Regions from separate parts of the Streptomyces sp. NBC_01217 genome, predicted to be linked through region 2. Evidence: riboswitches for the same ligand, from Rfam matches in the RefSeq annotation. Region 2 holds a riboswitch; each other region holds the start of a gene.

Region 1 (2,236 bases), 7.7 Mb from region 2:
GCCGTGATCCGGATCGCACGCAATGTCGAGATCGGTCTGCGTTTCGATCTCGACGGACTGCGGATCAGGGGCGGCTGGAGCTACCCGGATCCCGGGCAGGTCCCGTTGTTCCGTGCGGCAGTTGCCGCACAGGGCAGTGGCCCCGAGCTGGTCCGCGCCATCGGGACACTGGAGGAGCGGGGGTACGAGATCACCGGGGACACCATGAAGCGCGTGCCACGCGGTCATGACGCCGGTCATCCCCGTGCCGACCTGCTCCGGTACCGCTCGGTCCGCGCCGCCCGTCCCCTCGGCGGGGACTGCGCGCAGGACACGTCGGCGCTGGTCGGCGCCGTGCTCGAAGCGGCGAAGGAGCTGGAGCCCCTGCTGTCCTGGCTCGCCGGCCATGTGTCCGTTCCCGGCTCCGCCCGGCGCGGCGTCTAGCGTCGCCTCCGCACGCCGCTCACACGGGTGAGCAGCCGAAAGGCGGCCCCTGACCGGCGGGTGCGATCGCTTCCGAGGGGCCTGTTCGGCCTCTCGGCACCCGTCGGTCCTGGACCGCCATCGGTGCTGCTGCAGGTCAGTAGGCTCCGAAGACGTTGTCGATCGAGCCGTACCTGTCGGCGGCGTAGTTGCACGCCGCGGTGATGTTGGCTACCGGGTCGTAGATGTCCATCGACGTACCGGGCACGTGGTAGGCGCTGAAGGTGGGGTCGATGACCTGCAGGAGGCCCTTGGACGGCGTGCCCTTGGCGGCGTTGGAGTCCCAGTTGTTGATGGCGCGGGGGTTGCCCGAGGACTCGCGCATGATGTTGCGGTGGATGCTGTCGTAGCTGCCGGGTATGCCGTTCTTGGCCATGACGGCCAGCGACTCCTTGATCCAGCCGTCCAGGTCGTTCGTGTACTTCACGGTCGACGCGGCCGGGGCCGGGGTGGTGGCCGGGGCAGCAACGGCGTTCACGGTGGATGCACCCGCGGCAGCCTTGGCGCCGATGGTCAGCTTCATGCCCGGGAGTATCAGCGCGGGGTTGGCGCCGATGGTCGCCCGGTTGTCCTCGTACAGCTTCTGCCAGCCACCGCTGACGGAATACCCCTTTGCGATCTTGGAAAGGGTGTCGCCCGCGACCACGGAATAGGTGGTGGGCGTGGCCGCCTGCGCGGCCTTTTCCTTGACGGGGGCGACGGTGGACACGGCGGCGTTTTCGGCGGTGACGGTCTGCGCCGGAGCGGCGGAGGCGAATCCGGCACCGATCAGCGGCAGCACGAGAGCGGCTCCGCCCGTGGTCGCGGCGATGAGACCGCGAGACAGCGAAGTGGACTTGCGACGACGATGGTTACCCGTTGCGGACATGGCGAATTCCTCTCCGTCGCCTACGAGGTGAGCTGTCGGGTTCAGACTGGAGATGTCTGGCCGCATGGGAATGCGACTTAACCCCGAGCCGTTCCGTATACCGGGTCGGCGGCTTACCTGGGTCCCCCGCTCCTGCCGTACGTGAGTGGTCGGATTGCCGGACGGCGGCAGGATTCGGCGTTCCGTCCGGATTGACCGTGACCGTAGGCGAGAAACACCGAATGGAACAAGCCCCTATTTGTTGATCACAATTCATTTGCAAGATCGAATCAGGTAATTGGAAGTAATCCACCTCACATCGAGAAGTGAAATTTCTTTACACAGAAGGGAACCGGGCCGCGCACCGCGCCGTCTTGAACTCCGAAAGTGACTCACGCCACTGAGTGCATAAAAGGTGCAATTCGGGTGGAACTCAAAGGCCACAAGAGCCCCAATAGACACCTTTATTAACCTAAATATCATTTCCAAGCAAATCGCCCATACTCGGACATTTGCCCACTGCTTCGCGTGCTCGGGGCCGACCGCCACCGAACAGGCCCACCCGGGGTGGCCCGCTGGCCGCGCCCGCTCGTCGCACTCCCCCTCACTCCCCGCGCACGACGAAAGGGCTTTGCCGTCCGCTCTCCCGGTCGCTATCGTTTTCAGCGGTTCTGTTGTCTCCGATAGAGGTGGACGTTGCGCATCTGAGGTTCGCGATCATCGCGCCGTACGGCCGAAGCCGTACGCCCGTCACGCAGTAGCAGTGTTCTGTCCTGCCCGTGACCCCGCGTGGATGCGACCTTGGTGCATGAGCCGTCCCTCGACCTTTCGGACCGCCGCACCTCCCTCACGGTTCGGTCGCCGCGTGGTGCTCGCATACGAAGCCCCCATTCACCGCGCTTGCGACTGCGAGGACCACCATGGCGA
Region 2 (2,236 bases):
GGTCGGTGCCGGGCCTGATGATGTCGTTGCCGCCCGCGCAGAAGCTCACCAGGTCGGGTGCGAGCTTCTTGGCGCGCGGCACCTGCTCCTCGACGATCTGGTCGAGGAGGCGTCCGCGTACGGCGAGATTGGCGTACCTGAAATTTCCGTGGGCGGAGCCTTCGGTGCTCGTCTCCGCATCGGGGTCCGGGAGCTGGTCCGCGAGAAATACCGCGAAACGGTCCGCCCAGCCGACGAAGGTCCCGTCCGGGCCGGGGTCGCCGACGCCCTCGGTGAAGCTGTCGCCAATCGCCGCGTACGACCCGATGACGCCATGTCGATAGTTGACGCCACGTTGATTTTTTCTCGAATCGTCTGCCACAAACGCTTATCCTGCACCGCCGAATGTGACCTACGCGACCGTAATAAGGGGTTGACGGGTGGTGAGATAGACCACCCGGTCAGGTTTTGGTAAAGGGGGAATAAGCAGAAGGGCGGTGCGCCGCCGCGCACCGCCCTTCGGTGTTGCTCAGGTGATGATGTGTGGCTCAACTGCCCGGCCGTTCGGCTCAGACGTCGATGCCGTGCGAGGCCAGGTAGGCGATCGGGTCGATGTCCGAGCCGTACGCCGGGCCCGTGCGGACCTCGAAGTGCAGGTGCGGTCCGGTGACGTTGCCGGTGGCGCCGGAGAGGCCGATCTGCTGACCGGTGCTCACGGTCCGGCCCGCGGAGACGGAGATGGAGGACAGGTGGCCGTACTGCGAGTAGCGGCCGTCGGCGTGCTTGATGACGACCTGGTTGCCGTACGCACCGCCCCAGCCGGCGGTGACGACAGTGCCGGAGGTGATGGCCTTCACGCTGGTGCCGGTGAAGACGGGGAAGTCGATCCCGGTGTGGCTGCCGCTGGACCAGTTGGAGCCGGAGGCGCGGTAGCCGGTGGTGTGGTTGCCGGGGACCGGGTGGGCGTAGTCGGAGCTGCTGGCCGGGGCGGCAGGCTTGGACTCCGTGACCGTCGCGGCCTCGGCCGGGGCGGACTTGACCGGAGCTGCCGGAGCAGCGGCGGCCGGCGCGGAGTCGCCGGACGCCTTGGCGCCGAGCGTCAGCTTCATGCCCGGGAGGATCAGGCCGGGGTCTTCGCCGACGACCGCGCGGTTGTCCTGGTACAGCTTCTGCCAGCCGCCTTCGACCTTGTGGTCGGCGGCGATCTTCGAGAGGTAGTCGCCGGAGACGACGGAGTACGTCGTGGTGGCCGCCTGCTTCAGCGCGACCGGCGTGGCCGGGGCGGCGTGCTTGGCGGCGGAGGCCGCCTTCGGGGCGGCCTGTTCCACGGCGTGGGCGCCGGTGGCACCGAGCAGCGGCAGCGCGAGGCAAGCGCCGCCGGCGCTTGCCACGGCGACGCCACGGGCGATGGTGCTGGACTTCGTACGACGGTGCTTACCCGATGCGGGCATGAACTGCTTCCTCTCCGGCGCCTGCGAGGTGAGCTGTCGGGTTCGGGCTGGAGATGCCCGGTCGCGCAGAGCGCGACTTCACCCCTAGCCGGCCGGATTTCTACGGTCGGCGGCTTACCTGGTTCCCCCGCTCCTGCCACGCGATCAGTGGGTGCGAATTCCGGACGGCGGCAGGATTGGGCGGTCCGTCCGGATTGACGGTGACCGTAAGCGAGCCGGGACGGCGATAACAAGCCTTTGGTTCCGCACCGGAATCCGATGCGGGAAATCGGCGCGGAATTCCGGTCACACTCCGTGGATCAAAGATCTTGAAATTCCGCGCCGCGCACGGAATAGCCGACCGCCCCGTCAGCACACACCGTCACGGATATGATCCCGCTCACGAGAGGGCAACCATCTCCCATACAAGCAGGGCGCATTGGGCTAAATGCACACATTACGGACATGTCACGCCTGTCGGTCACGCCGGAGCCTCAGCACCCGCGCGTCGAGATCCCCCCTCAGCCCGGTGTGCAGCCCCTGGTGCAGCAGTACCGAACCGTGGTGCACCGCACCCGTGTCCAGGCAGGTGTACGTCGCCGCGGGGTCGAGCGCGCGCAGCCTCAGGGCCGGGGGCCGCTCCCCGAATCGCTGCGCCTCCAGCCACATCAGGACCACGGTCTCGTCACCGTGGACGTACTGGACCGCGCCGAGTCCACCGCGCGGGGCGCGCAGCCGGTACAGCGCTCCATGCTGCACCACCGGCCGGATCTCCTTATAGAGATCCACCCAGGTCCGCGCCTCGGCCAGCTCCTCATCGCTCCACT
Region 3 (2,236 bases), 1.5 Mb from region 2:
TCCGCCTTAATCCCCGCGAAACGCGGCCGACCGACGCCTGTTCTGCGACTCTATTGCAATGCGGCCGCATTTCCGATGCCGGGTCGAAATCCATGAATATCTTTTGGCCACGGGACGGTTCGGCGAGCAGGTGCTGCGGCGGGCGCGGAGGCCGGGCACGGCGAAGGCCCCGGCATGCCGCCGGGGCCTTCGAAGGGGTGCTGCGGGCGGAGCGTCGGTCAGACGTTGACGCCGTGGGCGCGCAGGTACGCGACGGGGTCCATGTCGGAGCCGTACGAGGGAGTGGTCCGGGCCTCGAAGTGGAGGTGCGGTCCGGTGGAGTTGCCGGTCGAGCCGGAGAGGCCTATCTGCCGGCCCGCGTCGACGCTCTGGCCGACGGAGACGCCGATCGAGGAGAGGTGGCCGTACTGCGTGTACGTGCCGTCCGTCATCCGGAGCACGATGTTGTTGCCGTACGCGCCGCCCCAGCCGGCCTCGACGACGGTACCGGCGCCGACAGCGACGACGGAGCTGCCGGACGCGGCGTGGAAGTCGATGCCCGAGTGGCTGCCGGAGGACCAGAGCGAGCCGCTGGACTTGTAGCCGGTGGTGACGTACGAACCGGCGACCGGGAGCTGGAACAGGCCCAGGCGGGTGCGCTCGGCGGACCGGGCGGCACGGGTCTTCTCGGCGCGCGCCTCGGCTGCGCGCTTCGCGTCGGCCTTGGCCTTCGCCGCCGCCTTCTTCTTGACTTCGGCCTTCTTCGCGGCCTCGACCTTCAGCTGGGCCTGCGCCTTCGCCTTCGCGGCGACATCGGCCTGGCGCTGCTGCACGGCGGCCTGGGCGTCGATCCGGTCCGCGAGGGCGCCCTCGATGGCGATGATCTCGTTCAGACCGGTCTCGCTGACGGAGGTGTCCGCGGCGAGGGCCGGAGAGGCCACACCGCCGATGACGCCGGTGGTGGCCAGGGCCGCGACGCCGACGATCTTCGCGCTCCTGCGCGTCAGTCGGTTCGGGGCACGATGCTTCCCGGTGGCACGGGTGAACGCCATGAGGGGGCTGATCCTTTCCTTCCTTCTCGCCTACCGGGTTAGCTGACGGGTTCGGAGCAGGAAGGTCTCCTACGGACGCCCCGGCCTCGGTGAGGCTCAGGCATCCGATTCACCCCAGGGACTGCGTGGGTCCCCGGCTCCCCAGGCTCGCGCCTGACGGGGACTCGGCGATGGCTGCCCGGTACGTCGCGGATGCGGCATACGAGTGACAGGCAGCCCAGCCGACGCTAGGCGGGGTCACTTTCATTCACCAAACGGACAGGCCGCTTTGTAGCGCATCCCACAGGGCAAGCGGGCAATATTCCCCACATAAAGGACAAAGAGGAAGGCCCTGGTGAGATCCAGCTCACAAGGGTCTTCCTCTTGTCCCGATATGCAGGCATATGGTGGGCCGAGGGATCAGCCGGCACGGGCCTGTACGGCCTGCGCCGCCCGGCACCCGGCACCCGGCACCCGGCACCCGGCACCCGGCACCCGGCACCCGGCACCCGCGACGGGTACGTCCGTCAGCCGGTGACCACCGACACCTCTCCGATGCCCAGGGCCCGGACGGGCTCCTCGATCCGCGCCGCGTCACCGACGAGGACCGTGACCAGCCGGTCGCCCGGGAAGGCGTTGACCACCGCAGCGGTCGCCTCGACCGTGCCGGTCTCCGCGAGCCGGGCGTACAGCTGAGCCTGGTAGTCGTCCGGGAGGTGCTGCTCGACCTGGTCGGCGAGGGTGCCGGCCACCGAGGCCGCCGTCTCGAACTTCAGCGGCGCGACACCCACGAGGTTCTGTACGGCCGTCTCGCGTTCCTCATCGGTCAGCCCCTCGGCCGCCAGGGTCCGCAGGACCGTCCACAGGTCCTCCAGCGCCGGTCCGGTGGACTCCGTGTCCACCGATCCGCTGATGGCGAGCATCGCGGCACCGGTCGCCCCCGAGGCGGAATCCGGGGCCGAGGACCGCAGCACCTGGGCGAAGGCCCGTACGCCGTAGGTGTAGCCCTTCTCCTCGCGCAGCACACGGTCCAGCCGGGAGGTGAGCGTGCCGCCCAGGCAGTACGTGCCCAGCACCTGGGCCGGCCACACGCTGTCGTGCCGGTCGGCGCCGATCCGGCCGATCAGCAGCTGCGTCTGCACCGCGCCGGGGCGGTCGACGATCACCACTCGGCCGGTGTCGTCGGCGGTGATCGGCGGGGCGGGGCGGGGCTCGGCGGTGTCTCC

The links. A riboswitch is a leader RNA that binds a small molecule or an ion and turns the genes downstream of it on or off. The one in region 2 is predicted to bind cyclic di-AMP.
Region 1: it holds a riboswitch for cyclic di-AMP, as region 2 does, so the genes downstream of both, OG507_RS02540 (transglycosylase SLT domain-containing protein) here and OG507_RS36960 (M23 family metallopeptidase) in region 2, are expected to answer to the same signal.
Region 3: it holds a riboswitch for cyclic di-AMP, as region 2 does, so the genes downstream of both, OG507_RS30210 (M23 family metallopeptidase) here and OG507_RS36960 (M23 family metallopeptidase) in region 2, are expected to answer to the same signal.

What each region holds. Positions count from the first base shown of each region.
Region 1 covers NZ_CP108538.1:623,525-625,760, forward strand. Annotated here, with positions in the region: gene OG507_RS02535 (DUF2461 family protein) at 1-423, shown strand, start outside; gene OG507_RS02540 (transglycosylase SLT domain-containing protein) at 560-1,330, opposite strand; cyclic di-AMP (ydaO/yuaA leader) riboswitch at 1,333-1,520, opposite strand; gene OG507_RS02545 (ATP-binding cassette domain-containing protein) at 2,230-2,236, shown strand, end outside.
Region 2 covers NZ_CP108538.1:8,284,438-8,286,673, reverse strand. Annotated here, with positions in the region: gene OG507_RS36965 (SGNH/GDSL hydrolase family protein) at 1-361, opposite strand, end outside; gene OG507_RS36960 (M23 family metallopeptidase) at 549-1,430, opposite strand; cyclic di-AMP (ydaO/yuaA leader) riboswitch at 1,434-1,590, opposite strand; gene OG507_RS36955 (alpha-galactosidase) at 1,878-2,236, opposite strand, start outside.
Region 3 covers NZ_CP108538.1:6,758,844-6,761,079, reverse strand. Annotated here, with positions in the region: gene OG507_RS30210 (M23 family metallopeptidase) at 219-1,031, opposite strand; cyclic di-AMP (ydaO/yuaA leader) riboswitch at 1,045-1,211, opposite strand; gene OG507_RS30205 (M16 family metallopeptidase) at 1,538-2,236, opposite strand, start outside.